One region of the Alishewanella sp. SMS8 genome, then DNA from elsewhere that is predicted to be linked to it. Evidence: predicted binding sites of a transcription regulator. Region 1 holds the regulator's gene; the other holds the start of a gene.

Region 1 (4,434 bases):
GCGCGATCAGATCTACCTCTATATGGACCAAGCTGCCTTTTTGCAACTGCAGCAATGTCGTTTGCGCAGCCGTATGCGGCACTATCGTTAAACGAAAGGCTGTGGCACTTAATTCATTTACGGTTAGGCTGACGCCATCAATGGTTACCGAACCTTTATGTGCTAAATAAGGGGCTAACGCCGCAGGCATAGCAAACCAGAGTTGCCAGGCGCGCGCGGTTTTTTCAATACGCAGCAGCTCGGTTACGCCATCAACGTGACCACTGACCAGATGACCACCTAATCGACCGGTGGCTAATAAGGCTTTTTCTAAATTCACTCTCTGTCCCACCTGATACTGACTAAAGCGGGTTAAGGCGAGTGTTTCAGCGGATACATCAGCGACAAAACCTTGGGCTAGCAATTTGGTAACGGTAAGACAGACCCCATTGCTGGCAATACTGTCCCCTAACTGCACATCGCTAAAATCTAACTGCTCACTGTGGATCTGCACTTCTAAATCGCCGCCTTTAGCGGTTAAGTGGCTAATGTGACCTGTGGCAGCAATAATACCGGTAAACATATCAGCTCTCTTTTGTTGGGTTGGCAACAGTTGCTGTAGTGGGCTTCGCCCGAATTCGAATATCGTTGCCGAGTTGGTGTACATCCAGCAGTGTTAAATGCGGTACTGCGGTTAATTGTTGGAAATCGCCCAATTTCGCTAAGGGTTGAGCACAGTCACCCAACAGGAGTGGCGCTTGATACAAGATCAATTCATCGACTAAACCGTGCTGCAATAAGGCCCCGGCTAGGGTGCTGCCAGCTTCCGTCCAAACACTGTTGATCTGCTGCTGATGTAACACTTTAAGCAAAGCCGATAAATCGAATTGGCCTGATGGCAACAATGCAACAGGCCATTGCGTTACCGCAACCGCACTGGCGCTAAGTTGTTTTGCCGCTTGTCTGCCGTCATAGCAAATTAACACCGCGCCACCTTGGCTAAACAAGGCTTCAGTCCCCGTTAAACGCTGTTGCCGATCCAAAATGACACGCAGTGGCTGGCGAAGGCTACCATCGGCTAAACAGCTAATGGCCTCGCTGGCGGTTTGTCGCACGGTTAAGCGTGCATTGTCGGCTAATACCGTGCTCGCCGTTGATAAAATCGCGCTGCTCTGCGCTCGAAACTGCTGCACATCATCACGCGCAACCTCCCCGGTTAACCACTGACTTACGCCATTAGCTAGCGCGGTGCGACCATCTAAACTGGCGGCCATTTTGAGCCAGACATAAGGTCGTTGACGTTCCATCCGACTGAGAAAACCCGGATTGAGCGCCCGGGCGGCGTTCGTAAGCAAACCATGCTGCACGCTGATCCCTGCGCTTTCGAGGATAGCGACGCCTTTGCCTGCCACCAGTGGATTCGGATCTAACATGGCAATCACCACGCGACTGACCCCAGCTTTCACTAACGCTTCGGCACAAGGCGGGGTGCGACCATAATGCGCACAAGGCTCTAACGTGACATAACAAGTCGCGCCTGCTGCCGCAGAGCCGGCTTGTTGTAAAGCATACACTTCGGCATGGCCCTGCCCCGCTTGTCGATGATAGCCTTGCCCTATAACCTGAGCGTTTTTCACCAACACCGCACCCACATTAGGATTAGGATCGGTGGTGAAACGCCCAGCCGCAGCTAAGCTTAACGCCAGCGTCATATACTGATGATCGGCTTCTGAAAAGGACACCGTTACTTCTCTCCCAAGCGGGCAATTTCCTCGCCAAACTCACGAATATCTTTGAATGAGCGATACACGGAAGCAAAGCGCACATAGGCCACTTTATCGACTTTAACTAACTCATCCATAATTAAATTACCCAGCAAATGACTACCGACTTCACGTTCGCCCGTTGCACGTAATTGCGATTTAATTTTATGGATCAGCTGTTCGATTTCTTCGGTAGATACCGGGCGTTTTTCTAACGAACGCAATAAGCCATTGCGTAATTTATCTTCGTTAAAAGGTTCACGCGAACCATCACGCTTAATAATGCGTGGCATTACCAGTTCGGCAGCTTCAAAGGTCGTAAAACGTTCATGGCAAGCTAGACATTCACGACGCCGGCGCACTTGATGACCGTCGGCGACTAAACGAGAATCAATGACTTTGGTGTCATCCGCGTTACAAAAGGGACAAAACATGCTGAGCTCTCTATATCACCCTATCGGGACTTTTTGAGATGGCCGGATAAAATAATGGCCGCAATTGCGGCCATCATAACATGTTATTTTAGTTTACGCATAAACTGGGAAACGGCTACATACCTCAGAAACACGGGCTCTAACGGATGCAATAACCGCTTCATCACCACGGCTGTCTAACACTTCACAAATCAGTGTGGCGACTAAACGTGCTTCAGCTTCTTTAAAGCCACGACGGGTAATAGCCGGAGTACCAATTCGTAAGCCACTGGTCACAAAAGGTGAACGTGGGTCGTTAGGCACTGAGTTTTTATTAACGGTAATGTGCGCTAAACCTAACCACGCATCCGCTTCTTTACCGGTAATATCTTTGTCGATGAGATCCATCAAGAACAGGTGGTTTTCCGTACCGCCTGATACCACTTTATAACCGCGAGAGATCATCTCAGCACACATGGCTTTGGCATTTAGTAACACTTGTTGCTGATACACTTTAAATTCAGGCTGTAAGGCTTCTTTAAAGGCTACTGCTTTTGCCGCAATAACGTGCATTAAAGGGCCGCCTTGGCCGCCTGGGAACACCGCTGAGTTTAACTTTTTCTCAATGGCTTCGTTTTTACGCGCCAAAATTAAACCACCACGTGGACCGGCTAAGGTTTTGTGCGTTGTCGTTGTCACGACATCAGCAATAGGTACGGGGTTTGGATATAAACCCGCCGCCACTAAACCGGCAACGTGCGCCATATCAACCAGTAAGTATGCACCGACTTTATCCGCGATATCACGGAAACGCTGCCAATCAACAATACCGGAATAAGCAGAGAAACCAGCAATAATCAGCTTAGGTTTGTGTTCTAGCGCTAAGGCTTCGGCTTGATCATAATCAATCACGCCGGTTTCGGGATGTAGGCCATATTGCACAGCATGATAAAGTTTACCGGATGAGCTGACACTCGCACCGTGCGTTAAGTGACCGCCATGCGCTAAGCTCATACCTAAAATGGTATCGCCAGCGTTTAATAACGCTAAAAATACCGCTGAGTTAGCTTGTGAGCCAGAGTGTGGCTGTACGTTAGCGTAGTCAGCACCAAACAATTCTTTGGCACGTGCAATGGCTAAATCTTCGGCTAAATCAACATATTCACAACCACCGTAGTAACGCTTATGCGGATAACCTTCGGCATATTTATTCGTTAACTGTGAACCTTGCGCCTGCAATACCCGAGGGCTGGCATAGTTTTCTGAAGCGATAAGCTCGATATGGGCTTCTTGACGTTCAGTTTCTTGTACCATGGATTGCCATAATTCCGGATCGAAATCTGCAATATTCATTTCACGCTTTAACATGCTTTCTCCTGCGCGCGGCTACCACGCTGATCGATTGACAACAGTCTAAAAATTGTTGGTTATTCTACTCTTATTTTTTAATTCTTGCACTGAAAAAACAGACATCCAGACAGCTAAATGAAATGAAGTCTAAAAAAATCTTACTGGCTGTGCAGAAATACTGCCACTTGCTTTACAACGTGTTACAAGGGGCGTAAATTACTGGTTATTCATACAGCGCTATTTACAGCAGGATTATGTCGCATCGAAAAATTATCCATTTAGACATGGATTGCTTCTTTGCCGCGGTTGAAATGCGCGACAACCCTGCCCTGCGGCATATTCCGTTAGCTATTGGCGGTAGTCGATCTGAACGCGGCGTGATTGCCACCTGCAATTATCCGGCTCGGGCTTTTGGTGTGCGCTCCGCCATGCCGACACATGAAGCCTTAAAGCGTTGCCCGCATCTAACCTTAATGCGTGGGAGCATGGATAAATACAAAGCCGTTAGCCAACAGATCCAAAGCATATTTCGCCGTTATACCGAGCACGTCGAACCACTTTCTTTAGATGAAGCCTATTTAGATGTCACCGATTGTAAGCAATTTAAAGCCAGCGCCACGCTGATTGCTGCGGATATTCGCCGCACGGTGTTAGCAGAAACCGGTTTAACCGTTTCTGCTGGGGTAGCGCCCAATAAATTTCTCGCCAAAATCGCCAGTGATGAACAAAAACCCGATGGTTTATTTGTGATCCCACCCGAGGCCATCAACGATTTTGTTCTGCAACTCGCCCTGCGCAAAATCCCTGGTGTTGGGGTAAAAACCGCAGACAAACTTGCCAAGCTCGGATTTCATTTTTGCCGTGATATTTGTCAGCCAGGTGAAGAGATCAGTACAGAGCGACTTGCCTTGTTATCTCGGCATTTTGGC
Region 2 (4,434 bases), on a different contig from region 1:
TAGCGGGATCATAGTTGGTGTTCGCCGAAATGGTTTGGTCGATAAACTTCTGCATGATCGCGACTAAGGCTAAGTAACCATCGTTAGTCGGAATATCCCAAAGCAATTCGTACTGATCTTTTAAGCGTTCATATTCTGGAACAACTTGTTTTAAAATACCGTCTTTGCTGGCTTTCACACTGATATGGCCACGTGGTGGCTCGATACCATTGGTGGCGTTAGAGATCTGCGAAGAGGTCTCTGACGGCATTAAGGCCGATAAAGTAGAGTTACGTAAACCATATTGTTGAATATCTTTACGCAGCGTTTCCCAATCTAGATGTAAGGGTTCTTGGCAAACTTTATCTAAATCTTTTTTATAGGTATCAATTGGTAAAATACCTTGCGCATAAGTGGTCTCGTTAAACTTAGGACAAGGACCACGCTCTTGCGCTAGTTTCATTGACGCTTTTAATAGGTAAAATTGAATCGCTTCAAAGGTCCGGTGCGTTAAACCGTTAGCGGAACCGTCAGAGTATTTCACGCCATTTTTTGCCAGATAATAGGCATAGTTGATCACACCGACACCCAGAGTACGACGGGCAATCGATGCCGAGTAAGCCGCTGGGATAGGGTAGTCTTGATAATCTAACAAACTATCTAATGAACGTACGGCTAGGTCAGCCAACTCTTCTAATTCAGATAAATCAGTAATGGCCCCTAGGTTAAATGCAGATAAGGTGCACAGGGCAATTTCCCCATTAGGATCGTTTACATGCTCAAGTGGCTTAGTAGGTAAGGCAATTTCTAAACAGAGATTACTTTGACGCACTGGCGCAAGCTTAGGATTAAACGGGCTATGAGTATTACAGTGATCGACGTTCTGTAAGTAGATACGCCCGGTACTGGCACGCTCTTGCATGAACAAGGTGAATAGTTCAATGGCTTTAATCCGTTTTTTGCGAATTTTGCTGTCGGCTTCGTATTTCACATATAAAGCATCAAACTGCTCTTGATCTTCAAAGAAAGCGTCATACAAGCCTGGCACATCAGATGGGCTAAACAGGGTGATGTAGTCGTCTTTGATTAAACGGGTATACATTAAGCGGTTGAACTGCACACCGTAATCTAAATGACGCACGCGGTTTTCTTCTACACCACGGTTGTTTTTCAGAACAAGCAATGATTCTACTTCTAAATGCCAAAGCGGGTAGAATAAGGTTGCCGCGCCACCACGCACCCCCCCTTGTGAACAGCTTTTAACCGCGGTTTGAAAATGCTTATAAAACGGGATACAGCCAGTATGAAAGGCTTCACCATTACGAATAGCACTGCCTAAGGCGCGAATACGTCCGGCGTTAATACCGATACCCGCGCGCTGACTCACGTATTTGACGATAGCGCTTGAAGTTGCATTAATTGAGTCTAAGCTATCGCCACATTCAATTAACACGCATGAGCTAAATTGACGGGTTGGGGTACGCACACCAGACATGATGGGTGTGGGTAATGAAATTTTAAATAACGAAGTGGCGTCATAGAAACGGCGAATAAAATCCAAGCGTTGGCTCTTCGGATAATTCGCAAACAAGCAGGCCGCGACTAAAATATATAAAAACTGCGCACTTTCATAAATTTCACCGGTAACCCGGTTTTGCACCAGATATTTACCTTCTAATTGCTTCACCGCAGCATAACTGAAGTTCAAATCACGACCGTGATCAATAAAGCTATTCAGTTGATCTAATTCTGCTTCGCTGTAATCGGCCAGGATATGCGCATCATAACGTTTAGCTTCCACCATCTTAACCACATGCTTATAAAGATGAGGTGGCTCAAATTGACCGTAAGCTTTTTTACGCAGATGAAACACGGCTAAACGCGCCGCCATATATTGATAATCAGGGGTGTCTTTCGAAATTAAGTCAGCCGCTGCTTTAATAATGGTTTCATGAATGTCTGAAGATTTAATGCCATCATAAAACTGGATATGCGATTTCAATTCTACCTGTGATACCGACACGTTAGCTAAACCTTCGGCTGCCCAAGTGATAACTCGGTGGATTTTATCTAAATCGAGGGGTTCACGGCGGCCATCGCGCTTGGTCACAAAAAGAGTTTGAGTCATTGCTGAAGTATTCCGTTTCTTTTTAATCATAAAGGGATGCGTGTGCAAAACACGGCGATAAAATAAACCCATGTTGCTGCTGTATTACACAACATATGGGTGTATTTCTAAATTCGATCACAAGATAGAGTGGATTAATGATTTTTGCAAGAGAGGAAATGCGGCAAAATTTCGGAATGTTTAATCTAGTAAGTAGCTGCTAACCTGATAGTCAGTGTGCCGGGTATCACGCATTTTAGGCAAGTGTTTTATGCTAAAAATGCGTAAAAAAATCATTTGTTCTAATAAGCAGCGTTTTAAGTTTATCTAGTTATTAAGCCGCCTAGTTTAGGCGGCTAGCTGTCTTATGCGGGTTTGCGTGCCACCACAAAATAATTAACGTCTAATCCAGGGCCAATTTTAAAGCTGTTATAAACCGGATTAAAGTGTAAACCGGTCGCATCCACGACCTCTAAGCCGGCCGCTTCGATAAAGCGCATTAGTGTAGAGGGGCGAATAAATTTATCAAACTGATGCGTCCCTTTAGGCACGATCCGTAATAAATGCTCTGCACCTAAAATAGCCATTAAATAGGCTTTTGGCGTTTTATTAATCGTCGAAAAAATCAAAGTGGCGCCAGGCGCAGCTAAATCGGCACAGGCTTGAACCACTGAAGCGGGCTCAGGCACATGCTCTAACATTTCCATGCAAGTGACTAAATCAAACTTAGCGGGGTGCATTGCGGCAAACGCTTCGGCCGTGCTTTGTTGATAATCAATCGTCAGAGCGCTGTCTAAAGCATGCAAACGCGCCACATTTAAACTTTCGCTGGCCATATCAATTGCGGTGACGTTAGCACCGGCCCGTGCCATGCTTTCCGCTAAAATACCGCCGCCACAGCCCACATCAAGTGTTGTCGTTTCAAAAATGCCACCGACTTGATCGCAAATAAAGCCTAAACGCGTCGGGTTTAACAGATGTAAAGGCTTAAATTCACCTTCTGGATCCCACCAGCGGGCAGCGATATCATTGAATTTCGCGATCTCTGCGGGATCGACATTAGTATGCGTTGTCATAATGCTAACCTTGTTGTTTTTTGTCATTATAAGGCCTTGATCTGTTATGGCAAAGACAGCAATCTTTATACAAGGCATAAACAGGCATGGCAAGGCGCTGATTCTGTGGTAGAATCCCGCGTTGTCTCGCGCTGTAGAAGATCAAAAAAAGCGAGTTATCTATTTGATTTAAGGGAAAATAACGTTTTATGACAGATCTGGCCAAAGAAATAGTCCCGATTAATATCGAAGAAGAATTAAAAAATTCTTACCTCGATTACGCGATGAGCGTCATTGTAGGCCGCGCCTTACCCGATGTGCGGGACGGTTTGAAGCCAGTACACCGTCGTGTGTTATTCGCAATGAAGGAATTGGGCAACGATTGGAACAAAGCCTATAAAAAATCGGCGCGTGTTGTCGGCGATGTTATCGGTAAATATCACCCACACGGTGATAGTGCGGTATACGACACGATCGTCCGGATGGCTCAGCCATTCTCGTTACGTTATATGTTAGTAGATGGTCAGGGTAACTTTGGTTCCATCGACGGCGATTCTGCAGCGGCGATGCGTTACACCGAAGTTCGCATGGCGCGTATTGCACACGAATTGCTGGCTGACCTTGATAAAGAAACCGTAGACTTCGTGCCAAACTATGACGGCACCGAAATGATCCCTGCGGTTATGCCAACCAAAGTGCCTAATCTATTGATCAACGGCTCTTCGGGTATTGCTGTGGGTATGGCAACTAATATCCCGCCACACAACTTAACCGAAGTGATCGATGGCTGTTTAGCGTTAATTGCGAACCCAGATATCGAATTGCATGAATTAATGCAATATATCCCCGGTCCCGATTTCCCAACGTCTGCGATCATCAATGGCCGTAAGGGTATTGAAGAAGCTTACCGTACGGGTCGTGGAAAGGTGTATATCCGCGCGAAAACGTTTATCGAAACCGATGAAAAAACCGGTCGTGAAGCGATTATCGTGCACGAAATTCCTTACCAAGTGAACAAAGCCCGCTTAATTGAAAAAATTGCGGAATTAGTTAAAGAAAAACGTATTGAAGGCATATCGGCTTTACGTGACGAATCAGACAAAGACGGTATGCGTATCGTTATTGAATTGAAACGTGGCGAATCAAGCGACGTCATGTTAAACCAGCTGTATGCCAATACCCAAATGCAAACCGTGTTTGGTATCAATATGGTGGCCTTGGCCAACAATCAGCCGAAGTTACTGGGGCTGATCCCGATGCTGGAATACTTTATCCTGCATCGCCGTGAAGTGG

The links. Region 1 encodes NrdR, which represses ribonucleotide reductase genes. Its sites were predicted from a motif close to AAACACNANATNTNGTGTTT; they were not measured.
Region 2: the regulator NrdR is predicted to act here: its motif matches at 2,192-2,211, upstream of nrdA (class 1a ribonucleoside-diphosphate reductase subunit alpha).

What each region holds. Positions count from the first base shown of each region.
Region 1 covers NZ_JAPJEA010000001.1:629,599-634,032, forward strand. Annotated here, with positions in the region: gene ORJ01_RS02800 (riboflavin synthase) at 1-562, opposite strand, end outside; gene ribD (bifunctional diaminohydroxyphosphoribosylaminopyrimidine deaminase/5-amino-6-(5-phosphoribosylamino)uracil reductase RibD) at 564-1,721, opposite strand; gene nrdR (transcriptional regulator NrdR) at 1,724-2,176, opposite strand; gene glyA (serine hydroxymethyltransferase) at 2,270-3,523, opposite strand; gene dinB (DNA polymerase IV) at 3,760-4,434, shown strand, end outside.
Region 2 covers NZ_JAPJEA010000006.1:13,257-17,690, reverse strand. Annotated here, with positions in the region: gene nrdA (class 1a ribonucleoside-diphosphate reductase subunit alpha) at 1-2,107, opposite strand, end outside; gene ubiG (bifunctional 2-polyprenyl-6-hydroxyphenol methylase/3-demethylubiquinol 3-O-methyltransferase UbiG) at 2,452-3,162, opposite strand; gene gyrA (DNA gyrase subunit A) at 3,351-4,434, shown strand, end outside.